2 regions of the Bergeyella anatis genome follow, and region 2 is predicted to be linked to the other one. Evidence: riboswitches for the same ligand, from Rfam matches in the RefSeq annotation. Region 2 holds a riboswitch; the other holds the start of a gene.
The links. A riboswitch is a leader RNA that binds a small molecule or an ion and turns the genes downstream of it on or off. The one in region 2 is predicted to bind cobalamin.
Positions count from the first base shown of each region.

Region 1: another riboswitch for cobalamin. It lies ahead of VQ048_RS09630 (T9SS type A sorting domain-containing protein); the one in region 2 lies ahead of VQ048_RS00900 (TonB-dependent receptor plug domain-containing protein).

Region 1 is NZ_JAYWXI010000013.1:6,075-22,215, forward strand. It holds gene VQ048_RS09595 (ABC transporter ATP-binding protein) at 1-163, shown strand, start outside; gene VQ048_RS09600 (ABC transporter permease) at 243-2,684, shown strand; gene VQ048_RS09605 (TolC family protein) at 2,681-4,003, shown strand; gene VQ048_RS09610 (C40 family peptidase) at 4,324-4,893, shown strand; gene VQ048_RS09615 (bifunctional riboflavin kinase/FAD synthetase) at 4,890-5,828, opposite strand; gene atpD (F0F1 ATP synthase subunit beta) at 5,927-7,435, shown strand; gene VQ048_RS09625 (FoF1 ATP synthase subunit delta/epsilon) at 7,480-7,761, shown strand; cobalamin riboswitch at 7,847-8,042, shown strand; gene VQ048_RS09630 (T9SS type A sorting domain-containing protein) at 8,192-9,307, shown strand; gene VQ048_RS09635 (nucleoside phosphorylase) at 9,392-10,249, opposite strand; gene VQ048_RS09640 (translation initiation factor) at 10,307-10,630, opposite strand; gene gpmI (2,3-bisphosphoglycerate-independent phosphoglycerate mutase) at 10,737-12,266, shown strand; gene VQ048_RS09650 (acyl-ACP desaturase) at 12,428-13,405, shown strand; gene VQ048_RS09655 (hypothetical protein) at 13,474-14,088, opposite strand; gene VQ048_RS09660 (acyl-CoA carboxylase subunit beta) at 14,128-15,756, opposite strand; gene VQ048_RS09665 (DMT family transporter) at 15,902-16,141, shown strand, end outside.
Region 2 is NZ_JAYWXI010000001.1:176,398-192,538, reverse strand. It holds gene VQ048_RS00945 (BatD family protein) at 1-253, opposite strand, end outside; gene VQ048_RS00940 (DUF58 domain-containing protein) at 291-1,154, opposite strand; gene VQ048_RS00935 (AAA family ATPase) at 1,176-2,180, opposite strand; gene tpx (thiol peroxidase) at 2,403-2,900, shown strand; gene VQ048_RS00925 (aminoacyl-histidine dipeptidase) at 2,944-4,389, opposite strand; gene VQ048_RS00920 (ATP-dependent helicase) at 4,606-6,939, shown strand; gene queG (tRNA epoxyqueuosine(34) reductase QueG) at 6,977-7,936, opposite strand; gene VQ048_RS00910 (rhodanese-like domain-containing protein) at 8,020-8,307, shown strand; gene VQ048_RS00905 (DUF5074 domain-containing protein) at 8,378-9,451, opposite strand; gene VQ048_RS00900 (TonB-dependent receptor plug domain-containing protein) at 9,498-11,327, opposite strand; cobalamin riboswitch at 11,359-11,554, opposite strand; gene VQ048_RS00895 (cytidine deaminase) at 11,585-12,067, opposite strand; gene VQ048_RS00890 (thioredoxin fold domain-containing protein) at 12,176-12,745, opposite strand; gene VQ048_RS00885 (lysophospholipid acyltransferase family protein) at 12,839-13,711, shown strand; gene VQ048_RS00880 (glycosyltransferase family 2 protein) at 13,743-14,705, shown strand; gene ppk2 (polyphosphate kinase 2) at 14,785-15,588, opposite strand; gene ppk2 (polyphosphate kinase 2) at 15,634-16,141, opposite strand, start outside.

The sequences.
Region 1 (16,141 bases), on a different contig from region 2:
ACATCGGGAGGGTTCCACCATTGTTATGGTAACTCACTCGTCGTACGATGCGGGGTTTGCTTCGCGGATTATCAATATGAAAGACGGCGAAATTTTCAATGAGCAGACCGTTGATAGAACAAAAGATTACTTTGAAAAGGCATCGGCAGATTCTTTTTCTTGATGCTGCTTTCTCGGGGGAAGAATTTCCGAGGGAAAGACTCGGTTAAAAAAAATCAAAGGTTCAAAAAAAATACAAGATTATGTTTAGAAATTGGCTTAAAATAGCATTTGTTAATTATAAAAAAAACCGCCTTTCGACTTTTATCAATCTCTTTGGGCTTACGGTCGGGCTCACGGGTTTTATGCTTATTCTTTTGCATTGGAACGATGAAGCGGACTATGAACGGTGGAATCCCGGGAGGGAAAACATCTACTACCTTCAGCAGTATTATAAAACCGATAACTGGGTCGGCGGCAATACGTCCTACCAAATGGTCAAAAGCATTATCGAGGAATTGCCGGAGGTGGAAGATTATGTGATGTTTGCTTACGATAATTCGGAGGAGTTGATGGTGGCGGAGAACGGAAAAAGCCATTACGCCCGAGGGGGGCAGGCTACGTCTGAAAATTTCTTTGCTTTCTTTCCTTTTAAACTGAAGTACGGGCGTTACGATAAGGCCTTGAGCGATTACAACAAAATGGCGATCTCGGAGGAGCTTAGCCGTCAGCTTTTCGGGGATGCCAATCCGGTGGGGAAGCAGATCACTTATGGCGATCGGAAGTATATGGTCACTTCGGTGTATGAAATTCCGAAAGAGAATACTGTGGTGAAGCCTAATTTTCTTTTTCTTTCGCAAACCATGGCCGAGGATGTCGAAAACATCAAGGAAGGCTTTTTGAACTGGGGGAACTATTCTTACCAAGCTTTGCTGAAGCTAAAGCCGGGGGCAGATGTGGCCGGCGTGGAGCAGGCTATTTTTGATAAGGTGCTGGTGGGCAAACGCTATTCCAAGGAAGTGTTGCAGAAGGAGAATATCGTTTTGGAGGAAATGCTTACCCGATACGGGCCTAACAAGTTTTACCTTACCCGGTTGGATAAGATGAGGTTGGAAGCTAAATCGGAAGGGGGATTCAAAGAAAAAGGCGATTTCAAAACAATAAAAATTCTTTTCGGATTGGCGGTACTTATTTTGGTGCTGTCGGCCATTAATTTTATCAATCTTAAAATGGCTCAAGGTTCCCAACGGGCCAAAGAGGTGGGAGTGAAAAAGGCTATTGGCAGTCGGAAAAGTCAACTGGTGGGGCAGTTTGTGATGGAAACGGTTTTGCTCTGTGCGGTCGCTTACCTCTTGTCGTTGGCCTTGGTGGAGTTGCTTCTGCCTTCGTTCAATAAGTTTTTGGGGAAGTCGATGCGGTTGGATCATTTGAAAACGTTTGTTTATTCGGCGGCGATGACTTTTGGGGTGGCTTTGTTTTCGGGGCTGGTGCCGGCATTTTACCTTTCGAGTTTTAAACCGATTAATACGCTTAAAGGTAATTTTTCGCGCAGCAGTCATGGGGTATGGCTGAGAAACGGCATTCTTACGTTTCAATTGCTGATTTCCTCTTTTTTCCTCATTGCGGGGCTGATTATCCATCAGCAGGTGAATCATATGATGGCTAAGGACTTGGGGTTCAACGGCAATCAGACGATTATTATTTATTATAGCAATAAGGACAGTTCACACCGGAAATACGAGCGTTTGAAAAACGAAATCAAAAAAATAAACGGAGTGGAGGATGTAACCTTTGGAGAAGCTACGCCGACGACGGGAGGAAGCTCTTCCAATATGGATTGGCGGGATAAAAGCATTATGGCTCAGCATGGGGCGATGGACTACAATTTTTTCGATTTTTTCGATATGAAGATTGTTAAGGGGCGAAATCTTTCTCCTCAATACGCTTCCGATACGGTAAATACCGTATTGGTCAATGAGGCTTTTGTCCGGCAAATGGGGTGGACCAATGACGAGGCGCTGAAGAACGAAGTGAAACCGGGTTTTGATGAGAAAAATTATAAAATTGTGGGGGTGGTGAGGGACTATGATTTATGGGGCGTTAAGGATAAGACACCGGCTATTGCTTTTTTTCATTATTTGACAACAAAGTGGAAAAGACATAATATGTATTTTATGGAGGTAAAGCTTGGTGCGGACGACATCGAGGGGACGCTTGCGCGACTGAAAACGTTTTGGGAAACCAAGGGGGAACCGGGGTATCCGTTCAACTATGGTTTTGTCGATAAAACGTTTGCGAAGACTTTCGTGAAGTATCAGAAGCAGCAGACGCTCTTTGGGCTACTCAATGCGGTTGTTCTTACGGTAGCCATGTTGGGGTTGTTTGCGCTTTCCTCCTTGTTGATTGAACAGAAGCTGAAGGATGTAGCGGTTAAGAAGGCTTTGGGGGCTTCGGCGAAGATCATTGTGTTTGATTTGACCCGACGGTTTTTGCTCATGGCTTTGGCGGCGGTGCTTGTTAGTATTCCCATTAGCTATTATTTCATGAACGAGTGGCTGAAGGATTTTGCCTATCGTATTGAGATGCCTTGGTGGCCGTACGGGGTGAGTTTGGGCGTGATGCTTTTGCTTACGTTTGCGGTGGTGAGCTTTAAGGCGTATAGGGCAACGCGAGTGAATCTTGTCAAATACCTGAAGTACGAATGAGTCTGAATAATAATCCGCATACCTTTAGCATGAAGACGTTTTTTCAATCTTTTGTTTTTCTTTTTTCGGTGGGGGTTTGGGGGCAGCAGTGGACGTTAAGGCAGTCTTTGGACTATGCGTTAGCCCATCATCCAGCGATGGAACAGAGTCTTTTGGAAGTGCATGGGGCCGATCGCCGTGTGGCGATGGCTAAAGGGGAACTTTTGCCTGGGGTGAATGTGGGGTTGAATCGGAATTATAGTTTTGGTTCGACGATTGACCCTAACAGCAATTCCAGGAAGTCGTTGAATACGCAGTCCGATCAATTGAACGTTACGGTGCCGATGGTGCTTTTCGATTGGCGAAATTACCTGAATATTGGGTTGTCCCGATGGGATAAGGAAAGTTCGGAATACCGATTGAGGAGTGTTCAAAACGAAATTGTGCTCAATGTGATTCAGGCTTTTTTTCAATACCAGAGCGATAAGGCTTGGCTGGAGGTTATCAGTACGCAAATTGGTGGGGTGGAGGAGCAGATTGCAAGAATCGAGCAGGAGGTGGCCATTGGCACTCGGCCTAAAAGTGATGTTTACGACATAAAAGCCAATTTGGGAACGCTTCGCGAGCAGTGGATTTCGGCAAGAAACCAAAAGGAATTGGCGAAAAATAACCTGTTTTATTCGATTGGGCTGCAGGACGAGGCTGTTGATTTTGTTTTGGAAGATGAACTTCCGGAGAGCGAATTGCTGGATCGGGATGATTTTGTGGCGGATTTACTGGAGCGCAATCCGCTTTATCGCCGGGCGCTCAAGCAGTACCAAATTTCGGAAAAGAAGGTGGTGTTGGCTAAAGCCGATTTTCTGCCTCGCTTGTCGGCTGTTTACCAGTGGTCTACGTTTTATAGCAAGGTGTTGGGAGCATCGGTTTCGGATCCTTTTTCTTTGCAGTTCAAAACGAATCAGAACGATTGGGTGGCTTTGGGGCTGGAAATTCCGGTTTTCAACCGCTTTCAGACGAAGCATCGGGTTGGGTTGGCAAAACTGTCGCTCCAAAATGCGGCATTGGAAAAAGACAAAGTGGTTTTGGAGCTGACCAAAAATCTCAAAGCCATTGGGATTCAATTTGTCCATGCTCGGGAGAAGTATGCGGTATCGGAGGCGAATTTTGAAAACCAAAAGCAATCGTTTCAAAAATCGGAAGAGAAGTACAAGGAAGGGTTGCTGGATGCGTATACTTTTTTCATGGTGAGGAATGCTTGGCTGAATGCTAATTTTAATCGGATAAAAAGTCGTTACGATCTCATGTTGCAGAGTGAATTGCTGAAGATTTATACGGAGTAACGGTTTTGTTTGGTTGAAGATTTAGATTGGCCTCTTTTTTTTATTTTCTGATTTTGCCCGCTTTCTGTAGCTCGGAAAGTGGGCTTTTTTAGGAGGGGATTTGGGGCTTAAAACTACTTTTTTATGTTAAGGAGGAGGCTTTTATAAGCCTAATGTGTTTTGCTTTTTGGGGATTTTCAGAGAATCCTGCGTTTGAAGAGGTTGGTGGTTTAATATAGACTTCTGTCCTGTTTTGCGGTTTGATTGCAGTCGGAATATCTTTATTATCTTTGTGGAAGCCAATTGGGCGGATTTAATTTTAATTAATGTTTTTTTTAGGGATGGTTAAATTATTTTTTTGGAGAGGCTTAGGGCTGAATCGAGTTTTATTACTGTTGCTGGCTTGGGTTTTAACGGCTTGTGGTTCGGCGGCGGTAACCTCTAAAAAGACGTTACCGCCGGCTCGTCCGTCGGGAAAGGAAACGGGGCTTCGGGCTTTGGATTCTCGTTTTTCGGGAAAAGTGGACCGTTCGATCGAAAAGTTGTTGAAGGATGCCCAAACGTATTTGGGGGTGCCTTATAAATATGGCGGTTCTACTCGGTCGGGGTTTGATTGTTCGGGGTTTACTTGGACGGTGTTTGAGCAAAATGCGTACGTTTTACCCCGACGGTCGGCGGATCAGGCTGCGGTTGGAAAACGGGTGGCTATTGGAGAAACACGTCCCGGCGATTTGGTTTTTTTCGCTACTTCGGGAGGAGCGAGGGTTTCGCACGTGGGGATTGTGTATGACGTGGGGCGTGACGGGGAAGTGCGCTTTATTCATGCTTCCACGTCTAAGGGCGTAATTATATCGTCATTGAACGAAAGCTATTGGAACAAGGCGTATCTTCATACGCAGCGGTTGTTTTAGGCGCGGAGGGGATTTTGGGCGAAATAATCTTCCGTTTGTTTTTGGTCTTCTTTCAGTCTTTCGATTAGGGCTTCCAAGGTGTCGAATTTGATTTCTTCGTGCAGAAACGCCCGGAATTTTACCGTTAAGGTTTCGTCGTAGAGGTTGCCTTCAAAGTTAAGGAGGTGAACTTCGACGGTGGTCTTTTTTCCATTGACGGTGGGGTTGGTTCCGATGCTTAACATGCCTTTGTAGGAGTGTTCCCGCCATTGCACTTCCACGATGTAAGCGCCTTTTTTTGGGAGTAGTTTAACGGGATCGGTCTGCAGGTTAGCGGTGGGAAAACCTAAGGTCCGGCCTAATTTCTGGCCGTGGATGACGGTGCCGCTTATGGCGTAGGGATAGCCTAACATTTCGTTGGCACTGGCGATTTGACCGTTGGTTAGTGCGGTTCTTATTTTGGTGGAAGAGATATGGTCGTTGTGAAGGTTTACGGCATCCATGCGCTCCACTTCAAAACCGAATTTTGGAGCGAGGGTTTTCAGGAGTTCGAAGTTTCCGCTTTTGTTTTTGCCGAAGACGTGGTCGTGCCCGATGATGAGGTGTTTTACATTTAGTTTTCCGACCAAAATTTGCTCGACGAATTCTTCACCGGTGAGGTTTCGGAAGGCCTCGTTGAAGGGTTGGAGAAACAGGTAATCCAAGTTTTGCTTCAGAAGGTGTTGGGTTTTTTCGTCAATGGTGCTGAGCAGTTTGAGTTCGGTTTCGGGTTGAAGCACCAATCGAGGGTGTGGCCAAAAGGTCAGGATGGCGGATTTTAAATTTTTATTTTCGGCTATGTGGTTGATTTCGTTTAGGATGCACTGGTGGCCTTTGTGTACGCCGTCGAACATCCCCAAGGAGAGCACCAAGGGGTGAGCGGAGTGAAAACGGTCCGGATAATTGATGATTTGCAAGGCTGAAAATTTGGATGCAAAGATGATAAAAATCTTTTTTACGGACAATTGTACATTTGGCAATAATCCTTATATTTGCACAACGAAAAAATTTAGCAATGGCAAACCAAATTAAAGGAAAAATTTCTCAAATTATTGGTCCGGTAATTGACGTGGTTTTTACATCGGAGGCAGAGCTTCCTAAAATTCATGATGCACTGGAAGTAACAAAGGATAATGGTGATAAACTGGTTCTCGAGGTAGAACAGCACATCGGTGAGGATTCGGTAAGATGTATTGCGATGGATGCAACCGACGGGTTGCAGAGAGGCCACGAGGTGGTTGGCTTCGGGAGACAAATTACCATGCCTACTGGGGAAGGGGTTTACGGACGTCTTTTTAATGTGGTAGGAGGTGCGATTGACGGTCTTCCAGAACTTTCCAAGGAGGGCGGATTGCCAATTCACAGAGAAGCTCCGAAATTTGATCAGCTTTCGACTTCTGCCGAAGTATTGTACACGGGGATTAAAGTTATCGACCTTATTGAGCCTTACGCTAAAGGGGGTAAAATTGGTTTGTTCGGAGGTGCCGGTGTAGGTAAGACGGTACTTATTCAGGAGTTGATTAACAATATTGCCAAGGGCCACGGTGGTCTTTCGGTTTTTGCCGGGGTAGGAGAGAGAACAAGAGAAGGAAACGACCTTTTGAGAGAGATGTTGGAGTCCGGTATTATTAAATACGGAGAAGGTTTCATGCATTCGATGGAAGAAGGCGGATGGGATCTTTCCAAGGTGGATTTGGAATTGATGAAAGACTCCAAGTGTACTTTTGTTTTCGGTCAGATGAACGAGCCTCCTGGAGCGAGAGCAAGGGTAGCCCTTTCGGGACTGACTATTGCCGAGTATTTCCGTGATGGCGATGGAGCGGGGCAAGGAAGAGACGTTCTTTTCTTTGTGGATAACATTTTCCGATTCACCCAAGCGGGTTCGGAGGTATCGGCTCTATTGGGACGTATGCCTTCAGCGGTGGGGTATCAGCCGACGTTGGCTTCAGAGATGGGGGCAATGCAGGAGCGGATTACTTCCACTAAAAATGGATCCATTACTTCGGTTCAGGCGGTTTACGTTCCGGCGGACGACCTTACCGACCCTGCGCCAGCAACGACGTTTGCGCACTTGGATGCTACGACGGTACTTTCCAGAAAGATTGCTTCTTTGGGGATTTACCCTGCGGTAGATCCGTTGGATTCGACATCCAGAATTTTGGCTCCTGAAATTATTGGGGAGGAACACTACAACTGCGCCCAAAGAGTAAAAGAGATATTGCAAAGGTATAAAGCATTGCAAGATATCATTGCGATTCTTGGGATGGAAGAACTTTCTGAGGAAGATAAATTGGTGGTTTATCGTGCAAGAAAGGTTCAGCGTTTCCTTTCCCAGCCGTTCCACGTGGCGGAGCAGTTTACGGGGATTCCGGGAGCCTTGGTGGACATCAAGGATACCATCAAAGGCTTTAACATGATTATTGACGGAGAGCTTGATCACCTTCCGGAAGCGGCTTTCAACTTGAAAGGAACGATTGAGGAGGCTATTGAGGCCGGACAAAAAATGCTTGCTGAAAACGCTTAATTATAATGCTTTGAGCGTTGCTTGAAGCCCAAAGTTAAAACCTTATGAATATAAAAATTTTAACTCCGGAATTTGTGGTGTTTGAAGGGGAAGTGGATTCGGTATTACTTCCCGGAAAATCAGGCGAATTTCATATCATGAAAAACCACGCGGCAATTGTTTCTTCCCTGGGAGGCGGTAAAGTAAAGCTTTATACGAACGCCATTAAGGAAGAATATGCTAAATTTTTCAAGAGAGAAAACGAGAAAGATTCTGTTTTTTCTTATCCCATCAAGAGTGGCGTGGTGGAATTTAACAACGATAAAGGAATCATCCTGGCAGAGTAATTTTCTGCGTTAGGAAGAGAATATCCCTATAAAAATCCTTTCGGAAAATCTTTCGGAAGGATTTTGTTTTGGATGAAAAAGTGTAAATTTGCCGCTTGGGAAAGGTGCTTTGGAAGTCGGCGGCTTCTTAGGCTTAATAGGGAATCGAGTGAAAATCTCGAACTGTCCCCGCAACTGTAAATCTCAATTGTTATGCTTTTATCCATTCGGGCCACTCGGGAAACCGGGGAAGGCGGTAGAAGTGAGAAAGTCAGGAGACCTGCCTTGTCCTTTTTAGTGATGACCTTCGGGAAGAAAGGGCGGAGCCTTGTGGTAAACAGTATCGTTTAGAGGCATTTACCAGTTCTGTTTTCTTTTTTTTACTCAGGCGATTTATTCGTTTTGGGGGAGGTCTTTTTGGCTTTAGCTTGTTATTTTTTAATTGGTTTATATGAGAAAATTTTTACCGGTGACCTTGATGGCGGTGCAGTCGCTTTGTGCCCAAAATGTGATTTTTGAAGATGTTAATTTTAAAACGGCGCTTTTGGCGGCATACCCTTCGTATGATGTGAATAAGGATAAGGAAATATCCGAGGAGGAAGCGTTAATGTTTACTACGATTCGTAATCTTCGGTCTTACCCTGCGATTACTTCGGCAAAGGGGATAGAGGCTTTTAAAAATTTAACGGAGTTGAATTTGGGTAGGCATTCGCTAACTTCGATCGATGTATCGGAGAATACGAAGTTAAAAATACTTAATCTCAGGGATAATCGGTTGACCGGGGTGCTGGATTTATCCGGGCTTAACGAACTTTCCAATTTGGAATTGAACAATAACAATTTGACCGGGGTTGAACTACCGGCCTCAGGTACGATTGTGTTTTTGTACCTTAACAACAATCAGATTGAGTCCATAGATTTGTCCAAACAGAAGGCTGTAAAACGCTTTTTTATGGTGAAAAATAAGGTTTCTTCTCTTGATTTGTCGCCTATGACGGCTTTGGAGCGGTTGCACATTGAAGGGAATGCTTTAAGAGAGGTGGATCTTTCGGGGTTAGGGGCGCTTTCTTGGGTTTCGGTGGTCGACAATAAAATCGAAAAAATTACTTTCGGCGGCAATGAGGCTTTGAAGACCTTATTGGCGAATAAAAATAACCTTAAAACTTTGGATTTAAGGGATGCTAAACCCACGGTTTTCTCGGTGATTAACGTATCGGATAACCCGGATTTCACCGAGATTCTTTTGGATTGTGAGGATAAGGTTAATATGGTTTCTCCTTCGGGAACGAGGGTGACGAACGATTGCGCTTCGCTTTCGGTGCGGGAGGTAAGAGAGGTTTTGGGCTATGTCGGGCCGAATCCTGCGACGGATGAGTTGATTTTCAAAGGGTTTACTTCTTCCATTGAGATGGTGCAGATTTTTGATGCCCAAGGCCGACTGATTCAGGAGTCCCAATTGTCGGATGAGCCTCGTTTGAGATTGGAGCCTTCCGTTAGGAGCGGTTTGCTTTTGGTTCGAGTTAAAACGTCCCGTGGAGAACAAATTTTCAAAATAATGAAAAAATAAAACAATGCTTTCTTGTTTTAGGGAAGTGATGAGTATTAAAAAAACCTTGCAAATCGCAAGGTTTTTCTATTGGATGTCTTAATTTTATTGGATGATCCGATCCAATACCCATTGAATCATTTTCTTCTCTGAGGCATGGTGATCTGCTGCAAATTCGCCTCGTCTTCGGTTGGCGATGACGTTGTTTACTGTGAGGGCTTTGTGGCCCAAGAGTTTGGCAAGGCCGTAGATGGCCGAGGTTTCCATTTCAAAATTGCTTACGCCTAAATCGTTCAGGGTTTCCAAGAAGCGGGCATCCACTGCCTTGAGGCGCAGTTGTCTTCCTTGGGGCGCATAGAATCCGGGGAACGTAGCGGTGTTGCCGTGGTATTTGGCGTCCTTATAATAGTCGGCAATGGACTCGCTCCACTCGGCGAAATAGAGCATGGGTTTAATCCGTTCGTACGGGAATTTTGCCATGAAGTTCTTGGAAAATTCGTTTTCAAATTGATAATCGGAATAAAAGTGCATCAGACCGTCGAGCCCCACGACATTTTGGGTTACGAGCATTTGGTCGACCTCTACTTCGGGGTTTACCGATCCGCAAGTTCCGAGGCGGAAAAGCTCCAAAGCGGTATGCTCGGTTTTAAAGGTTTTATTTTTTAAATCGATATTGACAAGAGCGTCTAGTTCGTTCATTACGATATCGATGTTCTCGGTTCCGATACCGGTGGACATAACGGTAATGCGCTCGCCTCTTAGTACGCCGGTATGGGTATAAAACTCGCGTTTATTTTTTTTGATTTCAATTTTGTCGAAGTATTGCGATACTTTGGGAACGCGGTCGGGATCTCCGACCAAGATGATTTTTTCGGCAATGTCTTCGGGTAATAAATTGAGATGATAGACGCTTCCGTCTTCATTGAGAACCAGTTCGGAAGCTGCAAGGGTATTATTAGACATAAGAATTGTATTTTATTAATGTTTTTAGTGTTTTTTTAGAGCTTTAAGGGACGGGCGTCATCCGCCTACGCGTTTGGTTTTATATCCCATTTCGTGTAGAATTTCCATGATTTTAGTTCGGTTGTCGCCTTGGAAGATGAGGATGCCGTCTTTTTCGGAGCCGCCGATGGCCAAGGAGGTTTTAATTTTTTTTGCGATTTTTTTGAGTTCTTCTTCGCTGCCTTCGAAGCCTTCAATTAGGGTAACGGGCTTACCGTTTCTTCCTTTTTTTTCGTATTTGCATACCAGTGGGGCTTTTTGCTGGAAGGGCTCTTCGGGCATTTCAAAGTCCTGTTCCTGATGATCGGGAAAAAGGCTTTTCAGTTGGTCTCGTAAATCCATGATTCAAAGTTAAAAAATAAAAGGCAATAATGAATTATTTCATCTTCCTAATTCGGGGATAAGAAACAAAAATCAGTAAATTTGCGATAATAAAAACCGCTAAATAATGTCTAAGAAAGCAATATTGGCCATCCTAGATGGATGGGGATTAGGGACCGACCCGAAGGTTTCGGCAATTGATCAGGCGAATACGCCGTTTATGGATAGTTTGTATCAGAAATTTCCTCATACAACTTTGGAGGCGAGCGGTATGGCTGTGGGGCTTCCTGTCGGACAGATGGGGAATTCGGAAGTTGGGCACATGAATCTCGGAGCAGGGCGTGTGGTTTACCAAAACTTGGTGAAATTGAACATGGCTGTGGAGCGAGGAACTTTGGGTAAGGAGGAAAAAATAACAAATGCGTTTGAGTACGCCAAGAATAAAGCTAAAAAAATACATTTCATTGGGCTGGCTTCCGATGGCGGGGTGCATTCTCACCTTAACCATCTTAAAGGACTTTTGACGGCGGCTTTGGATAACGGCGTGAGCGATCGGACTTACGTGCATGCCTTCACGGACGGGCGGGATTGCGATCCGCATTCGGGGAAGGGGTTTATCGAGGATCTTCTTCGCCATATGGCGGTTTCGGGAGGACAGTTGGCGTCTGTGGTGGGGCGCTATTATGCGATGGATCGGGATAAACGCTGGGAGAGGGTCAAGTTGGCCTATGATGCGATGGTTCATGGCGAGGGCGTTAAAACTGAGGATGTTGTTTCGGCCGTTCAGGCGTCTTACGATGCAGGGGTGACGGATGAGTTTTTGAAGCCGATTATTCGGGTGGATGGTAGCGGAAACCCCGTGGCTACAATTGAGGAAGGCGACGTGGTGTTCTGTTTCAATTTCCGTACGGATCGCGGACGGGAGATTACGGAGGTTTTATCTCAAAAGGATTACCCTGAGTTTGGGATGCATAAGCTGCCGCTTTATTACCTTACCATGACTAATTACGATAAGGCTTTTGAGGGCGTTCGTGTGGTGTTTGACGAGGAGGTTTTGCAGCAAACGATGGGAGAGGTTTTGGAGAAAAACGGCAAATCTCAAATCCGGGTTGCGGAGACCGAGAAGTATCCCCATGTGACGTTTTTCTTTTCCGGAGGTCGAGAGGCTGAGTTTAACAATGAAAAACGGGTGCTTTGCCCGAGTCCGAAAGACGTACCGACGTACGATTTAAAACCCGAGATGTCGGCGTATGATATTACGGCGCGTATTTTACCCGAAATTGAAAACGAAACGGCTGATTTCATTTGTCTCAATTTTGCCAATACCGATATGGTGGGGCATACGGGCATTTTTTCGGCGGCAGTTAAGGCGGCTGAGACCGTGGACGAATGCATTAACCGTGTGGCTACGGCGGGTTACGAGCGGGGCTATGCGGTGTTTATTTTGGCGGATCACGGCAATTCCGATTACATGATTAACCCTGACGGTTCGCCTAATACCCAACATTCTACCAATTTGGTTCCTTTGATTCTTATGGATAAGGATAAGACATGGACGCTCAGACCTGGAAAACTGGGGGACGTGGCTCCGACTATCCTTAAGGTGATGGGGGTTCCGGTTCCCGAAATCATGACGGGAGAAATTTTGGTGGATTAAAGCCCGATTTTTTGAAATTTGAAAAACCGTCTCGTTTTTGGGGCGGTTTTTTATTTGTCGGCGATTGTGGAAATTCAATCTTTTTATCTCTTTTTGGGTTTAAATTATTATGCTTTGAATAATAATGGGTATATTAGCCTCGAATAAAACAAAGACAGGAGATGTACAACAAACTGGTAAGACTGGAAGTTATGAAAACGCTGGGTAAGGAGGTGGATGCGTTTATAAAGAATTATTTAACCCCTGTGGAGAAGATTTGGCAACCTTCTGATTTTCTTCCGGATACAACGTCTGAGGATTTTGGAAACGAACTGGAGGAACTGCAGCATTTCGCTCATTTTATGGATTACGATTTGTTTGTGACGTTGATTGGGGATTGCATTACGGAGGAGGCTTTGCCCAGCTATGAGAGTTGGATTATGGGCATTGACGGGGTGGATCAGGAGCAGGGAACGGGTTGGAGCAAGTGGGTGAGGCATTGGACGGCGGAAGAAAACCGCCATGGGGATTTGCTAAACAAATACCTTTATTTGTGTGGGCGAGTTAATATGCGGGAGATGGAGGTAACGACGCAGTATCTTATTCAGGATGGATTTGATTTGGGAACGTCTACGGATCCTTACCGCAATTTTGTTTATACCAGCTTTCAGGAAACGGCGACTAATATTTCTCATCGTAGGGTGGGGACGTTTGCGAAGCAAAGTGGAAACACCAAATTGGCTAAGATGTGTGGGGTTATTGCGGCGGACGAGGCGCGCCATGCCAAGGCCTATAAGTATTTTATCCATCGGATTTTTGAGATGGATCCATCGGAAATGATGTTGGCTTTTGAGGATATGATGCGCAAGAAAATTGTCATGCCGGCTCATTTGATGAGGGAAAGCGGGCAGAAAGCCGGGGCGTTGTGGGCTCATTTTTCGGATGCGGCTCAGCGTTGCATGGTTTATACGGCCCAGGATTATATTGATATTTTGAAGGGGTTGCTTGCCGATTGGAAGATTGAGCACATCGACGGGTTGAACGAGCAGGCTCAGAAGGCCCAGGAATTTTTGATGAAGCTTCCACAGCGTTTGCAACGGGTTACCGATCGTTTGGCTACTCCCGATCACGAGTATCGTTTTAAATGGGTTAAGAGCTAAAATCGACTGAACAAAAAAATCATAGCCAAAAGCTATGATTTTTTATGAATTTTATCGTCCTCGGTTGGTTAAAAGAATTTCCAAAATCCGGTTTCGTAAGTTTTGGAAAGTTCTTTCATGCAGGTCGTGGAGGTTATTTTTACCTTGACTAAGGTAATGGTTCGCTCTGCGGAATATTCAAACTGAGGTACTTTTTCCAAGGACGATTTTTGGGTTCCGTCGCTGTATACGGCGGTCCAACTGTACTTGTATTCGTTTTGGGTGTTGGAAGGGAAGAAAGATACGATGCCTTGGGCATATTTTACTTCCTTGTAACCGTTAATGTCGATGTCGCAATCCACTTTTCTAGGTTCTGGGGCGGAGGACGCGAATCCCGATGAGCCTACGTCGATGCTTTTGCTGCACTGCACCACGCCCTGAGCCGTTAGCATGGCCAAAGAAAGCACGGATCTTCCGGAGGATAGCGGGGTTATTTTGACGTTGTTTTTACGGAATTCACCTTCAATCTGGGCGGTGCCGCCAATCAGGGTCCATTGGTGGCAGTCGGGACATTGGGCATTGTTGTTTTCCACCTGATAGGTTTCGGATGCCCCTAGGCCGATGTTGCTTCTCCCCACGATATTGCATTGGGCGAATGCCCAAAAGGCGAACAAAACGGCTGATAACGATAATAACTTTTTCATAAATTACTGTTTACGAAAGGCAAATTTACAGAATTATTATTAAACCTGAATGACTCCGAGATTGAACTTCTCTTCGATTGGTGCATGGTTGGCAGCCTCAATGCCCATGGAAATCCATCGGCGGGTGTCTTCGGGGTTGATGATGGCGTCGGTCCAAAGTCTTGCGGCGGAATAGGTCGCTTCGGTTTGCTGTTGGTACCGTTTTGAAATATCGTCCAATAGTTCTTGTCTTTCCTTGGGAGAAATTTCTTTTCCTTGCTTTTTAAGGGTGGATTCCTGAATTTGTGTGAGAACTTTTGCGGCCTGCGCGCCTCCCATAACGGCGAGCTCGGCCCAGGGCCAAGCGACGATAAGCCTTGGGTCGTAGGCTTTGCCGCACATGGCGTAATTTCCTGCACCGTAAGAATTTCCGGTAATGACGGTGAATTTTGGAACCACCGAATTGGCCACGGCATTCACCATTTTGGCGCCGTCTTTAATGATACCGCCGTGTTCAGATTTCGAGCCTACCATAAAGCCTGTAACGTCTTGGAGAAAAACAAGAGGAATTTTTCTTTGGTTGCAATTGGCGATGAAGCGGGTGGCTTTATCGGCAGAATCGGAGTAGATAACGCCCCCGAATTGCATTTCGCCTTTGCCGTTTTTTACCATTTTTCGTTGGTTGGCCACAATGCCCACACTCCAGCCGTCAATTCTTGCGGTGGCGCAAATAATCGTTTTTCCATAATCCGGCTTGTATTCTTCGTATTCGGATCCGTCCACTAGGCATTTTATAAGGTCGTAAGTGTCGTATTGTTCGGCTCTGGAAATCGGCATGAGACCGAAAATGGACGAAGGGGATTCTTTCGGTTCGGTGCTTTCGATTCGGTCAAATCCGGCTTTGGGGGAGGCACCTATGGATTTCATGATGTTTTTGATTCGATCCAAAGCTTCTTGGTCGTTTTTGGCTTTGTAATCGGTCACTCCCGATATTTCGCAGTGTGTGGTGGCACCTCCTAAGGTTTCGTTGTCAACGTTTTCGCCAATGGCGGCTTTCACAAGGTAACTTCCGGCTAAAAAAATGGAACCGGTTTGATCCACAATCATGGCTTCATCACTCATAATCGGAAGGTAGGCTCCGCCTGCCACGCAACTGCCCATCACTGCCGAAATCTGAATGATGCCCATGGCGCTCATTTTCGCATTATTCCTAAAAATCCGTCCGAAGTGCTCTTTGTCGGGGAATATTTCGTCCTGCATGGGAAGATAAACCCCTGCCGAGTCTACCAAATAGATGATGGGCAGGCGATTTTCCATGGCGATTTCTTGGGCGCGAAGATTTTTCTTCCCCGTAATCGGAAACCATGCCCCCGCTTTTACTGAAGCGTCATTGGCCACCACCACGCACTGGCGTCCGGAGATATGTCCGATAACCACCACCACGCCTCCGCTGGGGCAGCCGCCGTGTTCTTTATAAAGGTCGTATCCTGCAAAGGCGCCGATTTCAATGGCGGCTTTGGGATCGTCCAAAAGGTAATTGATCCTTTCCCGCGCTGTCATTTTGCCTTCCTCTCTTAATTTTTGAAGCCGCTTTTCACCTCCACCTTTCTTGATTTCACTGTACAGACGGTTGATTTCCGATAGCTTGAGGCGGTTATGGTCTTCGCGTTTATTAAATTCTATATCCATGGTATCGCAACTAAATTTTCCCTTAAAGATAATGCTTTTCCCTAAACTGACAAGATTTTGAAGCTCTCGGTTCTCCAAAAATAAGGCCTTATCTCTCAGTTGTCCCTTAATTATCGGTAATAAATTGATAGTTTTGCAAAGTATTATGAAAAATCCGGCTTTATTTCGCTTGCATCTCATAGTGTTTTTATGGGGATTTACGGCTGTTTTGGGAAAGCTTATTTCCATTGACGCACAGGGACTGGTCTTTTACCGAATGCTTTTGGCGGCGGTGTTTCTTTTTCTTTTCCTTCGCTTTTTTAAGCGGCAGAGTATTGCGGTTTCCAGGAAGCTGTTTGCTCAACTTGCCATCATCGGGGCTTTTATGGCGGCGCATTGGTTGTTT
Region 2 (16,141 bases):
CCGCAAAAACCACCGTGCGCTCATAAAAATTCCCCTGAATGGAAACACTGTCCTTAATTTCTTCAAAATGAAAAGGCAACAGTTCGTTTTTCGGCGCCATCACCACTTCCTGCCCCTTCAACCCTTCCACCCTGATTCGGTAAACGTTCGGCTCGCCCAGCGCTACCGTTTTCTTTTCCAAAACAGAAGACAGCGTCTGCGAAAACAACACCGACCCCAAACAAAGCCAAAAAAGATAAATGATTTTTTTCAATGCTAATGCTAAATTGTGTTATACTCCCTATTATCTCTCACTTCTTCCGAAAATAATCGTAAAGTCCTTTGGAATAATCCTCCCCCGTTTTGATGGAAACAAAACCCGCCGACGCGCTTTCAAAATCCTCTTTTATCTGCTCCATCCGCTGCTTGAGCGTCTCCGTAAAATGATACCGCCACCTGGACGAAGAAGTGTTAACCCATAGCTCGCGCCCCGATTCCGCATCGCGAAACATCGCATACCCCATGTCCGGAATCGTTTCGTCCCGGTCGTCGTAAACCCTCAGCCCCAACAACGAATGTTTTTTAGCCGCCACCCGAAGGGTCTTCAAAGGAAAATCGTCTCCAAAGTCCGAAAACAAGAAAACAAACGATTTTTTCTTGAAAAGATTCATCATGTACCGCAAAGCTTCGTCCATGTCGGTTTTTGCAGGAATATACTCCGCCGAAAGCAATTGCGAAACCATCGCCAAAACATGTTTTCGCCCCTTTGCCGGAGGAATCACCTTGTAAACCTTATCAGCGAAAAGTATCAAACCGACCTTATCGTTGTTTCCTACGGCCGAAAAGCCCAAACTCGCACAAATTTCAGCCACAAACTCACGCTTAAGCGAATTCCGAGTGCCGTAATCCATCGAAGCCGATACATCCACCATCAGCATCACCGTTAGCTCCCGCTCCTCCTCCATTACCTTCACGTAAGGCTCCCGAAAACGTGCCGTCTTATTCCAATCCATCCGACGGATTTCGTCCCCAGAATGGTACGGCCGAACCTCCGAAAAAGTCATCCCCTGACCTTTGAAAGCACTATGATACTGCCCCATCAGAGCCGCCTCCGATTTTTTTCGCGTGCGAATCTCAATCTGCTTTACCTTTTTTACGATAGCCTTTACGTCCACCTCAAACCGTTTTTGTAAAAATTAAGGCGCCTGAATTTTGGAAAGAATCCGATCGATAATTTCCTCCGCATCCACCTCTTCGGCTTCCGCCTCGAAACTAAGCCCAATCCGATGCCGCAAAACATCTTTCGCCACCGCCTTCACATCCTCCGGAATAACAAAAGCCCTATTACCCAAAAAAGCATGCGCCCTGGACGCCACCGCCAAATTAATCGAAGCCCTAGGGGATGCCCCAAAACTAATATAGCTCTTTAATTCGCCCAAGCCGTAACGTTCCGGATACCTCGTGGCAAACACCATATCCAAAATATATTTCTCGATCTTCTCATCCAGATAAATTTGATTCACCAAAGCCTTGGCTTCCACCACCGTCTGCATGGAAATCACCGGGCGAATCTCCGGCTGATAAGCCCCCGAAACCATCCGCATCACCTTACGCTCATCCTCAAACTCCGGATAACCGACCTTGCACTTCAGCATGAAACGATCGCTCTGCGCCTCAGGCAAAAGATAAGTCCCCTCCTGATCAATCGGATTCTGAGTCGCCAAAACCAAAAAAGGCTTCGGAAGAGCCATCGTCTCATCCCCTATGGTAACCTGTTTTTCCTGCATAGCCTCCAATAGAGCACTCTGCACCTTGGAAGGAGCACGGTTGATTTCATCCGCCAAAACGAAATTAGCAAACACAGGCCCCCGCTTCACGGAAAAATCGTTCTCCTTCACGTTATACACCTGAGTCCCCACCACATCCGCAGGAAGCAAATCCGGCGTAAACTGGATTCTCGAAAAACTACCGTCCACCGCCTGAGCCAGCGACTTAATCGCCAACGTTTTGGCCAAACCAGGAACCCCTTCCAAAAGCACATGCCCATTCCCCAAAAGCCCAATCAAAAGACGATCCACCATATACCCTTGCCCCACAATCGCCTTGTTAATTTCCTGTTTCAAAAGCGAAAAAAAAGCATTCTGCTCCCTTACGCTTTCCGTCAACTGCCGAATATCCTCGGCCTGATGTATTTCTGACATAACCTTGCTATAAAAACTACCGTAAAATTGCAATAATTCCCCACAGTAATCAACACAACCAATGCCAATTTTGAGTTAAATTTTGTTAAAAGAAAACAAAACGCTGACTTCCCTCCCTCTTTTTACGACTTAATTTCATTTTAAGAGAATTTTAACCTTAAAAAAAACATTCAAACCCAAGCATTTGCGTACTTTTGAAAAAACAAAAAAACAATTAAAATTATGGCAAGTATCACTCTAAAAGGCCACGAAGTTCACACCAATGGCCATCTTCCCGAAATTGGACAAACCCTAAAAGATTTTGTATTAATCAACGAAAAACTCGAAGAAAAAACCCTCGAGGACTATAAGGGAAAAAAGAAAATCCTAAATCTTTTCCCCAGCATCGACACCGGCGTATGTGCCGCTTCCGCCAGAGCCTTCAACTTGGAAGCCGGTAAACTTTCCAATACCGTTGTCATCAATATTTCAAAAGACCTTCCCTTCGCACTTGGACGCTTCTGCGCAGCCGAAGGCTTGGAACACGTGGAAACCCTATCCGACTTCCGAAGCTCCTTCGGAGACGACTACGGCATTATTCTAAACGATTCTCCGCTAAAAGGTTTATTCTCCAGAGCCGTCATCGTGGCGGACGAAAACAACCAAATCCTCTACACCGAACAAGTTCCTGAAATTACCCAAGAACCAAACTACCAAGCCGCTCTAAACGCCGCAAAATAATCCATAAAAAAACGCTTCTTTTACAAAGAAGCGTTTTTAGTAATTACTTTTTTTCGGGGATGTTTTCCAAAATAGCTTTCAGAAAACGCCAAAACTTTTGGGTACTTTCAATATTCGCCTGCTCGTCCGGCGAGTGCGCCCCCCGAATCGTCGGCCCAAAGCTGACCATATCCATCTGAGGGTAATTCGCCCCAATGATACCGCATTCCAACCCGGCATGACAGGCCACCACGTGAGGACGAGAACCAAAATTGCTTTCGTACAACGCCTCCATGATTTTCACGATTTCCGACCCCGGCTTAGGCTTCCATCCCGGATAATCTCCGGTAAGTTTCACCTCAAAACCTGCCAATTCAAACACGGATTTCAGTTGTGCCGCCACCGCTGCTTTCGTCGACTCCACGGAAGAACGAGACAAACAAAGAATTTTCAAACCGCCTTCCTTCAATTCCACACGAGCAATATTATTGGAAGTTTCCACCAAATTTTCCACATCAGGACTCATTCGGTAAACCCCGTTGTGCGCCGAACATAGCGATAGAACCACCCGACGGCTGTCCCTCGGAGAAAGCCCCACCTTCTTATGCTCGGATGGAGAAATCGACAAAGCCAAAGCAGGTTCCAACGAAGCAAATTCCTCCAATATCGCTTTCTTAAGTTCTTCAAATTTATTCAAATAAGCTTCCGAAGAACTTACAGCAACCACCGCCGAAGCCTCCCGCGGAATCGCATTGCGGAGCCCGCCACCATCAATTTCAATTAAAGATAATTCGTGCTCCTCCACACCGGCATAAAGCAAGCGCCCCAAAATCACGTTGGCATTACCCAAGCCCTTGTGAATATCCATCCCCGAATGACCGCCTTGAAGTCCTTTCACCTCAATTGCAAATACCGATCCTTCCACCGGTGCCGTATCAAAGTGAGCCGTCGCCGTAACGTCAATCCCACCGGCACAGCCGATGTCAATCTCATCGTCCTCCTCCGTATCCAGATTCAATAAAATATCCCCGGTAAGCTGTCCCGGCTTCAGCCCTTTCGCTCCGGTCATCCCCGTTTCTTCATCAATCGTAAACAAAGCCTCCAAGGCAGGATGCGCGATATCCGCGCTTTCCAAAACCGCCATCATCGCCGCAACTCCCAAACCATTATCTGCCCCTAAAGTCGTCCCTTTAGCCTTAACCCAGCCGTCTTTCACCTCCATTTGAATCCCCTGCGTATCAAAATCAAAATCCACCTCATTGTTTTTTTGGCACACCATGTCCAAATGCGACTGCAACACCACCGTCTTGCGATTTTCCATCCCTTTTGTTGCCGGTTTTCGGATAATAACATTACCCGTTGGGTCAACCGTAGTCTCCAAATTCAGCGATTCGCCAAATTGCTTCATGAAAGCAATAACTTTCTCCTCTTTCTTCGACGGCCTCGGAATGGCATTGAGGGCTTCAAAATTTTTCCAAACCGCCTGAGGTTCCAATTGTGTAAGATTCATAATTTATAAAGTCTTTGTTATTCTGTTCTTTCAGGAAAGAGGTTTTAGCCTCCTCCCTCCGATTTCAAAGCCAAAAATAACGAAAGTATGCGGCATATCCTAATAAACTTTTACCCGACGCCGCCTCGCCCCAAGCTCTCCGGTTGTTTTTTGAAATCCTTTTCAAAATATGTAAATTTGGCGGTTTAAATTTTTATTCTTCTCAACGCCCAATTTATGGATTATCTGAAAGGACTCAATGAAGCGCAATATCAAGCCGTAACCACCACCGAAGGCCCTTTGATGGTACTTGCCGGAGCCGGCTCCGGAAAAACCCGAGTGCTGACGATGCGAATTGCCCACCTGATTACCAACGGAGTGGATCCGTTCCACATTCTCGCCCTTACCTTTACCAACAAGGCCGCAAGAGAAATGAAAGAACGTATCGCCAAAGTCGTGGGCGTAAGCGACGCCAAAAGCCTTTGGATGGGAACCTTTCACTCCGTCTTTGCAAGAATCCTAAGAAGCGAAGCCCACCATCTAGGCTATCCTTCCGATTTCACGATTTACGACGCCCAAGATTCGCTTAACGTCATAAAGAAAGTCCTGAAGGAACTTCAGATTGATTCCGATTTATACAAGCCCAAAAAAGTACAATCCCGCATTTCCAGCTACAAAAACAACCTAATCACCGTGCGGGCCTACCACAATAACCCCGAGTTGATGGAAGCCGACGAAAAAGCCAACATGAAGCTCCTGGGGAAAATTTACAAACACTACGTCGAAGCCTGCTTCCGAAACGGAGCCATGGATTTTGACGATCTGCTGCTAAAAACCAACGAACTACTAACGCGATTCCCCGAAGTATTAGCCAAATACCAGGACCGTTTTCGCTATATTTTGGTAGACGAGTATCAGGACACCAACCACTCCCAATACCTCATCGTAAAAGCCCTTGCTTCCAAATTTGAAAACATTTGCGTCGTTGGCGATGACGCCCAGTCCATCTACTCGTTTCGGGGTGCCAACATTTACAACATCCTGAATTTCAAAAAAGATTACCCCGACGCCCAAACCGTTTCGCTGGAGCAAAACTACCGCTCGACCCAAACCATCGTTAATGCGGCAAATGTGGTGATTTCCAAAAACCTTCAACAATTCAAAAAAAATGTCTTTTCCGACAACGAAGAAGGCGAAAAAATAAAAATCTATCGTGCGCTAACCGATGCCGACGAAGCCAACTTCGTATCGAACAACATTTGGGAAATGCATCACTTCCATCAACGGCAATTCAGTGATTTTGCCATCCTCTACCGAACCAACTCCCAAACCCGTGCCTTTGAAGACGCCCTAAGGAAAAAAAACATCCCTTACCGCGTCTACGGCGGGCTATCCTTCTATCAGAGAAAAGAAGTTAAAGACCTGGTGGCTTACCTGCGCTTGCTGGTAAACCCCAACGACAATGAAGCCCTAATGCGTATCGTAAACTACCCGGCTCGAGGCATCGGAGAAACCACCCAAAATAAACTCATCGTCTACGCCGACTCCAAAAACTTAGCCGTTTCCAAAGTTTTAGACGACTTGGGGATGCACGCTCCCCACTTGAAGCTTAACAACGCCGCCCTAACCAAATTAAATGATTTTTGGGCCATGATTAAAGCCTTTCAAGTGATGCTAAAAACGGAAAACGTCTACACAGTGGCCATGGAAGTGGCAAAACGAAGCGGATTAATCAAATTCCTCAAAGACGATCAAACCCCCGAAGGCATTTCCCGTTTGGAAAACGTACAGGAGCTCCTGAATTCCATGCAAGGTTTCATTGAAGAACAACAGCAACTGGAAGACGGCGACGCCTCACTTTCGGCTTTTCTCGAAAACATTGCCCTCTCCACCGACCAAGACAAAAACGACGAAGACGGCGACAAAGTGTCCTTGATGACCATTCACCTTTCAAAAGGATTAGAGTTCCCGATCGTTCATTTGGTCGGATTGGAAGAAAACCTTTTCCCCAGTTTTATGAGCGCCTCCTCGCGCGAGGATCTGGAGGAAGAAAGACGTTTGTTCTACGTGGCCTTAACCCGAGCGGAGAAACAAGCCTTCTTTACTTACGCCACCTCCCGTTTTCAGTGGGGTAAAATTACCGATGCCGAACCCTCCCGTTTTTTAAGTGAAATTGATTCCCAATTTTTGGAGTTCATCAACCCCGCCACAGAAAGCCGTTTTGTGAATCATTCGGGGCTGAAATCTTCCATTTTCGACGAATTCCCCAGCGAACCGAGAACCTTAAAAAAACTGGAACCCAAAAAGAAACTAATCCGCGAAAAAGAAGAGCCCAAAATCAGCTCCACCAGAACACTAAAACCAATCGCCTCCGCCAAAATCACCAATCCCGGAGGGAACCACGTTCAGGACATCGAAGTCGGCGACCAAGTACGGCACGACCGTTTCGGAGTGGGAGAAGTTGTCTTTTTGGACGGAACCGATCCGGAAAACATCAAAGCAAAAGTAAAATTTGCCGGCGGTGAAGAAAAAAACCTGATCCTGAAATACGCAAAACTAACCAAACTTTAATTTCAAAAACCGTTGAACTTCGCTTCAGCGGTTTTTTCTATCCCTCCTCCAAGCCCTTCCCCTGATCGGACGATTTAAGAAAAGCTACAGTCCTCTGTAATCCTTTGAATTTAGCCCGTTTCACCGGAGACTTACGAAAAACCTCCGAAAAAAGAGCCTGAGTCAGCTCTTCCCAATCGTTTTTCCTAAACGCTTTAAGCGCCTCATTAGGTTGAAAAGCCGGCTGGTTATGCGGCTTCGAAAAACGATTCCAAGGACAAACATCCTGACAAATATCGCAACCAAACATCCAGTCCTCCAAATGATTTTTAAATTCCGAAGGAATATCGTCTTTCAATTCAATCGTAGCATAAGAAATGCATTTACTGCCGTCCACCACCCGATCCGCCACTATCGCCCCCGTAGGACAAGCCTGCAAACAACGGGTGCAATAACCGCAATGATCGGTAACAGGAGCATCCGCCTCCAAAACCAAATCGCAAACCAGTTCTGCCAAAAAGAAAAAAGACCCCGTTTTTTTCGTAATGAGATTGGCGTTTTTCCCAACCCAACCGATCCCCGATTTTCTTGCCCAACTCCGCTCCAACACCGGAGCCGAATCCACAAAAATACGATATCCGAAATCCCCAATCTCCGCCTGAAGTTCCGCCACCATTTCCCTCAAAATATCCTTAATCACTTCATGGTAATCGTAACCATAAGCATACTTCGATATTTTGTAGTTATCCAACGTTTCTATCGTTTCCGAAGGGTAATAGTTATAAGAAAAAGAAACCACCGATTTTGCCCCCGGCACTAATAAGCGAGGATCCAGACGCTTATCAAAATGATTGGCCATATACGCCATCTCCCCATGGTAGTGGTTCTTCAGAAAGTTTTCCAACGGCAAAGCATCTTCCTCCAAAAAACCCGCCGCCGAAATCCCACAGCCCTGAAAACCAAACTTTCGGGCTTTGGACTTAATCAGCTCCGAATATTTCCTTGCGTTGTGTAACATAAATTGCACTGCAAAACTAATAATTTTTCTATTTTTGTCCATAGTTAAAGTGCCAATTACCAGCAACGATTAAAAAACAAACTATGTCTTTAGAAGAAGTATTAAAAGCAGGAAATTACGAATTAATCGACGTCCGCGAACCCCTTGAACTGGAAATGGACGGAGAAATTGCCACCGCCAAAAACATCCCCTTGGGAGAAATCGAGGCTCGCCAAGACGAAATTCTAACACTCGAAAAACCCGTTGTCCTCTTCTGCCGAAGCGGTAACCGAAGCGCAAGAGCCTTAGAATACCTCAACGCCCAAGGCCTGAAAAACGGCTACAACGGTGGCGGATGGGCCGAGTTGAAAAACACACTGGCCAACTTGTAAAACCCAAGTAAAGTCAATAAAAAATGCGGATTAAAAAAATCCGCATTTTTTGTATTTCAAACTAAAAGATTTAGTTCTTATAAAAAGCATTGGTCCCCATACCCGCCGTAAATTCCTTCAACAAAGTTCCCACCGCCGAATAAACCGAAACTTTGCTATCTTGAGTGAACGTAGCGTTTGAGGTATAAACTCGCCCATCAATAACATTAAACGCATAAACATATCCTTGTTGATCCGAAGAAAGCGAAAACATTTTATTTATTCCCCCCGAAACCACACTATACACTACATTATTACCGCTTTCTTTATCGGTCCCCAAACAATACACATTCTGATTGTCAACCGCCAACCGCTCCAACTTGGCCGCACTTGTGAAAGTCGTTTGGATTATCCCTCCCGTCGAAGCATTGATTTTATAAACATAAGACCCACTATCATCGGAGGACAGAGCATAAACCACCCCTTCCGCTGAAGCCAAATCACGAATAACGCCTTCATCAGGTAAAGTTACAGGCGACATAACCTCATCCGTAGAAGCATTTATTCGCCCAATGGTGTGTCCCGTAGGTACAGCCTTATAGTCGTTTCCAACAAGCTCGTACTTTACTCCATCCGTTTGAACATAAACATACCCCGATTGAGACACTATTTTCTCAGCGTAGCGATCAAAATTTATCGTTTTCAATCTATTAGAACTGCCATCATAAACATTAACCTGCCTCAAATCCCAAAAATTATTGCTTGTTACGTACATCTTAGAATTGGAAAAAGCAACATATCGAGGTTGGGTAACATTGCTTATTTCCGCCTCTTTTTTCATTGTATAACGATTAGCAACAACGATTTTATTGCTATTATTAACCACCAAATAAGCCTTATCGCCGTAAAAACCAACCGATTGAAGCACATCTCCCAAGGCTTCACCATTGACGGAAGAATAGATGTTCTGATCCACTTCAGTTAAATCGGATGTTACAAAAGACAGATCCGCATTGGGGCGGCCAAAATTCCCTTCATTGGCCATTAGAATTCCGTTTTCGTAATCCCCCTTAGGAAGGGTAACCACCTCTTCGCCATTACGGCAAGACACATTGAGCAACAAAGCCGAAGCCATAGCCCATCCAAAAATTTTACTTAATTTCATATAAAAAAATTTATTAATTGTTATTCCTTCTTCGTTATTTTGTTCTTTAAAAATTCAAAGTCAAAAACACACTGTAATTTCTGAGCGGCAAAGGATAATAAGCCACCGTTTCATAAACCGTGTTCCCTAAATTATTTACCCGCATGCCTATTTTTTGTTTCTTGAGCACCACTACATAAGCTCCCGCATTCAGCACAAAATAAGGATCAATCGCTTTGGAAAGGCTCTCATCCGAAGTCGTATACGTAAGCCCATTAAAAAGCCCCTGAAAATAAACTCCGAAAACCGAATGGTCATAACCCAACTTACCAAATACATGATGGATAGGCACATACATCAATTGCTTACCCGTCGCCCTATTGACGGAGCGATTGTAAGCATACCCCCAATCCGCTGACAAACGCCTCCCTCCACTAAAAGTCTTCCCATAGCTTCCCCGGCTTTCCAATCCCATAATCTCCACCTGATCCGTGTTCACCGGCTTCCAATAGCCCGCTGAAGACGGCAGCCAGCGAATCATGTTTTCAATGCGATTATAGTAGGGCGTGATGCTCCAGCGCATTCCCCACCGCTCAAACACATGGCTCATTTCCGCTTGATAAGACGTTTCGGAACGAAGCCCCGTATTTCCTCCGGGCTGCCAAAACAAATCATTGAATGTCGGCACCCTAAAATTTTTGGAAGCACTCCATTTTACCGTATACCCCTCCGAGAAGCGGTAATTTCCCGCTAGTGAATACAACTGTACTCCGCCATACCCTTGCGCCTCCTCCCGTTTGGATCCCATTTCCCAATAAAAACGACGATTAGAATCCCCCTGAAGCAACACCGTAAGCGAACCCAAGGAGCGTGTCGGACGTCCTATGCCCGATCCCATTCCTTCTGCTTTTTGGTATTGAAATTCGCCAATTGCCGAAAATTTTAATCCCTGACCCAATCGGTACTCAAAATCATTCTTTACCAAATGCACCATGGCTTTTCCCCCACTTGATTTAGACCGGCTCACCTCCCCGTAATACCCAAAGTTCTCTTCCATGTAAGCCAATCGAAGATTATTATGGAAACGCGGCTTCTCAACACTCCAGGTCAGTAAGGAACGGGTGGTTTGCGTTTCGTATTTGGTTTTGGTCTGCGAAACAGAAAATACGGGGTAATGCTGCATCCCATCAAAAAACTGCGTCTGCCAGTACAACTGATGCTTTTCGTTCAGCCGATAGGCCGCCCCCAAATCCACCGAATGATTGGCATATTGTCCATTACGATTAACATAGCGTTTTTTCGGCACTTCGTAGTCGTTCTCGCTTTGGCGATGGTCTAGGTTAAACTGCACACTCAGGCGTTCGTCACTAAACGAGGTTTTCAAAGCCTGATGAAACGTACCGTACGAAGCCGCTTCCGAATACAAAGAAACCCGAGCCCCACGACCGTAAGCCCATCGGTTATTCAGGTGAACACTACCACCAATCGCCCCGCTTCCATAGACCACACTGCCACCTCCCGATTTAACAACCACTTCATCCGCCCCCAAAATCCCCATATTATTGAGATCCCCCTGCCCTAAAAACAAGGAGTTAATCGTAATGCCGTTCCAAACAAATGCCGTTTGCTGCGCCGTAGTCCCCCGAAACGAAGGCGAAGAAACCATGCCTCTTCCATTCTCCTTAATGTATACCGGACTCTGAAAACGAAGCACTTCCGAAAGGCTGGCCGCATTCTTACGAACCTCCTCCGAAGAAAGTTTCCACAATGGTTGAGTTTTGCCAAATTGGGCAATGCGGCTGTCGATATAAACGGTATCAATAATCTGTTCCTGAGAAAAAACAGAAAAGACCATGCCCTGAACAAAGGCACCAAGAATGATTTTTTTTAACACCATAACCTAGAAGCTTTTCCTCCGAAAGCCTTTATTTTGTTTTACCCTTTCGGCAAGGTCTCCTGACTTTCGCTTCTTGTACGCCTTCCCGCTCATACGGCAGTGGCTTTAGGTGCAAGAATCCCCAAAAACATTTCTTGTTTTCAGGCACGAATCACAGTTGCGGGGACAGTCCGCGATTTTCACGCGGTTCCCTTTTCCGAAAGTTTGGCGAAATTACAAAAAATACCCGCGTATCTGACGAAATGACAAAAAAAATACTAAAGATACGAAGCATCAAACGAAAACGGCAACAAATCCCGAACCGAACCCAAACGGTAAACCTCGCCATCCACCGACGCAAAGTATAACGTGATAGGCTCTTCTTGGCGGGCTTCATACTCCAAAATACTTTGGCGACAAGCTCCACAAGGCGGCGTAACCACCTTACCCTGCCTCTCATCCAACGGACCGCCAACCACCATCATGGTTTTGATTCTCTCTTTGGGAAAATTGGAAGAAGTCCAAAAAATCGCCGAACGCTCCGCACACGTCCCCGAAGGAAAAGCCGCATTCTCCTGATTATTCCCCGTAACAACCACCCCGGAATCCAATAGCAAAGCGCAACCTACCAAAAAATTGGAATAAGGCGCATAAGCTTTCTCCCTGGCCTCCAAGGCCCGCTGAAACAACATCTGGGCTTGCTCATCCATTTCTTCAACGCTCGGATAATAGTCGTAATCGATTTTAAGCTCTTTTTTCATCCTAAAAATTAAAAGGGAAGTAAAATTAGTCTATTTTTATAATTCCGCCAAATCTCGCACCAGGAAGTAAAATAACCACTCCGTCTCCGAAGTGGTTTTGTCTTTACTTTAGGACTTCCATGCTTCAAAAAAAGCCTTTACCTTCTCTATATCATAACTCTTGCCGGACTCCAAACTACCGCTCTCCTGCGTATGGATATGCTTCCCGTTTTTATCCAACACAATAAAAACCGGATAACCGTAATGCTTTCCCGGATCCCCGTAACGGGCAAAAACCGCCTCGTTTTTGTTCTCGGGCGAGTAATTGAGATGATAATAAAGGTAATGGTCGTCCACTATTTTTTTCAACTCGGGCGTTTTCTGTACAAAATCATGGAAACGAAGACACCAAATGCACCAGTTACCCCCCGCCTGCAAAATAATCGTTTTGTTTTCTGCCTTCGCCTTCGCTATCAACCCTTCAATCACCGCATTGGCGTCGTCTTCGGGATGGTACGGCTTTTCCAGTTTTGCTTTTTCAGCCTCCTGAGCCTTCTTCTTGGCTTCAGCCGCCGCTACACTATCGGAAACAACCGCCTCCGAACCTTTTCCGTTCTCTGCCCCCGCCTCGCTTTTCCCGCAGGACGTACTCGCCAAAAGCAAAAGCCCGACACCCAACAATTGCAATCTCTTTCTTATCATTTCTATTGATTTTAAAGTCAAATGTAACGATTTTATCCTAAAACGACTGCATATAAGCCCCATAATTCTTAAATTTGTCCGTTATATCTCATGAATGCTATCGTTCAACTCATCAAATTGATTTCAAAACTTCCTTTGAGCCTGCTCTACGGATTCGCCGACCTTATCTTTGTACTCAGCTACTACCTCGTCGGCTACCGTAAAAAAGTAGTGAGCGAAAACCTGCACAACGCCTTCCCCGAAAAATCGGAGCAGGAACGAAAGGCCATCCTAAAAGCCTTTTTCCGACACTTTGCCGATTATATCGTGGAAACCTTTAAATCCTTAACCATAAGTTCCCACGAACTAAGGGTAAGAATGCAACACCTTAACCAACACGTCTTTCAGGAAGCCAAAGACGAAGGAAAAAATATAATTTTCCTCTCCGGACACATTTTCAATTGGGAATGGATTTCTGCCTTGGCTAAGGTTATTCCGCAAGAGCACTGCTACCCCGTTTACAGAAAAATAAAAAACCCCTTCTGGAACAAACAAATCGAGAACATCCGCAATCGTTTCGGGAATCAATCCGTGGACGCCAACGAAGTCATGCGCCATATCCTAAGAACCCCAAACGATGGCAACCACACCTATATGTTCGTTGCCGACCAATCTCCCCATTACCACATCTCGGACATCGGCCTCGAATTCCTAAACCAAAAAACCCCCGTTTTTTTAGGCTACGACAAACTCGCCACTCGAATGGACCTGGCTTTCATCTACTGCGATATAAAAAAAATAAAACGGGGATTTTATCAGGTAAATTATTACCGTATACACCCCGATGGAGAAAAATTCCAAACCTACGAAGTAGTGAAAAAATTTCATCAAATGCTGGAAAACACCTTAAAAAGAGACCCTTCCAATTACCTGTGGTCGCACCGCCGATGGAAATACGCCGACTTGGTAAAAAAAATCGTTTAAACATAACCTTACCCCAAAAACCCATTACTCCTTGACACTCGCCATCGCCATACTCAACTGGAACGGAAAACATTGGCTGGAAAAATTTTTACCAACCGTAATCCGCCATTCCGACAATGCCGAAGTCTACGTCATCGACAATGCCTCCACGGATGATTCGGTGGCTTTCGTCCGCAAATCTTTCCCCACAGTAAAAATCGTTCAGAACCCAAACAATAACGGCTTTGCCGATGGATACAACCAAGGGCTAAAAACCATAAAAGCAGACGTCTACTGCCTGCTGAACTCGGATGTGGAAGTCACCGAAAACTGGACCCTCCCCGCCCTAAAACTCCTCGACCAAAACCCCGAAATCGCAGCCGTACAACCCAAAATCCTATCCTTTGAAAACAAAGACTATTTTGAGTTCGCCGGCGCCGGCGGCGGTCTTATCGACCATTTGGGCTACCCCTATTGCCGAGGACGCCTCTTCGACCAACTGGAAAAAGACCAAGGCCAATACAACGACGAAACCGAAATCTTTTGGGCGTCAGGCTGCGCCCTTTTCATCCGAAGCAAAGATTTTTGGACTCAAAAAGGATTTGACGAACGTTTTTTCGCTCATCAGGAGGAAATAGACCTGTGCTGGCGGCTGAAAAACGAAGGTCGCAAAGTCTACTACACAGGACGATCCACCGTATACCACGTGGGCGGAGGCACCCTGAACAAACAAAGCCCCCAAAAAACGTTTCTAAATTTCCGCAACAATCTCTCCATGCTGTTGAAAAACCTGCCTTTCCCCCACCTGATTTGGATTATTTTCATCCGTTTGTGTCTGGACGGCATTGCCGGAATAAGATTCGGAATAAAAGACGGATTTCCACACCTTTGGGCTGTGGTAAAAGCCCATTTCGGTTTCTACGCTCAAGCCCCCGAAACCTGGAAAAGAAGAGCCCCAAAACAATCCCAAACCTATTACCAATCCCGCTGGCTCATCTTCAAACACTTCCTGTAAGAATTTCGTCATAAATCAACCCTAAAAAAAGAGCCCTCAAAAGAGAGCTCTTTTCTTGTATTACGATAAATAAAATTCATCAATCCAACTCTTGGTGCGAAATCGCCTCCAAATCCTTTACCGTATAAGGAATATTCTGAAGCACGTATTCCAAAGCCTCTATCCGTGCCTTGGATTTCTTGTTCGCCTTCAATATCTTCCAAGGCGCATGCGCCGTACTGGTTACTTCAAACATTTTTTCCTTGTACTCCGTGTACTTATCCCAAAGCGCCAGCGCATTGCGATCCACCTCGCTGTATTTCCACTTTTTCAAAGGACTATTCCTAATATCGGCAAACCGTTTAGCCTGCTCCTCTTTAGAAATAGAAAAATAAAGCTTCAATAAATAAACACCGGAACCAATCAACATTTTTTCAAATTCATTCACCTGAGCCATAAACGTTTCGTATTCCTGAGGCGTACAAAAACCGTTCACCGGTTCAACCACTGCACGGTTATACCAACTGCGGTCAAAAAACACAATCTCTCCCGAACGCGGCAACTGGTTAATATACCGCTGAAAATACCACTGCCCGAGTTCCACCTCATCCGGCTTCGGCAATGCCACCACCCGATGCTGGCGAGGATTGAGATTTTCGGTGATCCGTCGGATCGCCCCGCCTTTACCCGCAGCATCGCGCCCCTCAAAAACCACCACCACCTTCTTCTTGTTCTCCACCACCCAGTTGAGCAGTTTTATCATTTCCTCCTGAAGTTTGGCCAATCGTTTCTCGTATTTCACGAATTTCTGAGCCTTCTCGACATCCAAATATTCGTTCTGAAGCAAAGCATAAAGCCCCTTCTTCGTATTAAGTAACTCGAATTGTTCTTTTGTAATGTTCATAATTTAATCGGTTTAATGCATTAAACAACGGCACTCGGTCTCAGACTATTGGTCAATCTGTTTAACCGTACGGAAATAACGCTGCACCACATTCGGATCGGGATTCAGATTCACCGCCGATTCCGCCTTCCCCGAATAATTAAACAAGGAAAGAACGTAACGAATCGCCTCCAGCCTCGCCTGCAGCTTATTGTCAGACTTCACGATCACCCAAGGCGAAAACGCATTATGCGTACGGCTGAACATCTGATCCTTATAATAAGTGAACGTATCCCAAAGTTCTTGCCCCTTCTCATCCACAGGGCTGTACTTCCAACGCTTCAAAGGGTTCTTCAAACGACGGTTGAAGCGGTAAAGCTGCTGATCCTTCGACACGCTAAACCAAAACTTAATAATATGCGTCCCCGCCTCGTAAAGCATATGCTCAAATTCAGGCACCTGAACCATAAAACTCTCGTACTGCTCCGGCGTACAAAACCCCATCACAGGCTCCACCACCGCACGATTGTACCAACTCCGATCAAAAAACACAACCTCTCCCTCGTTCGGAAGC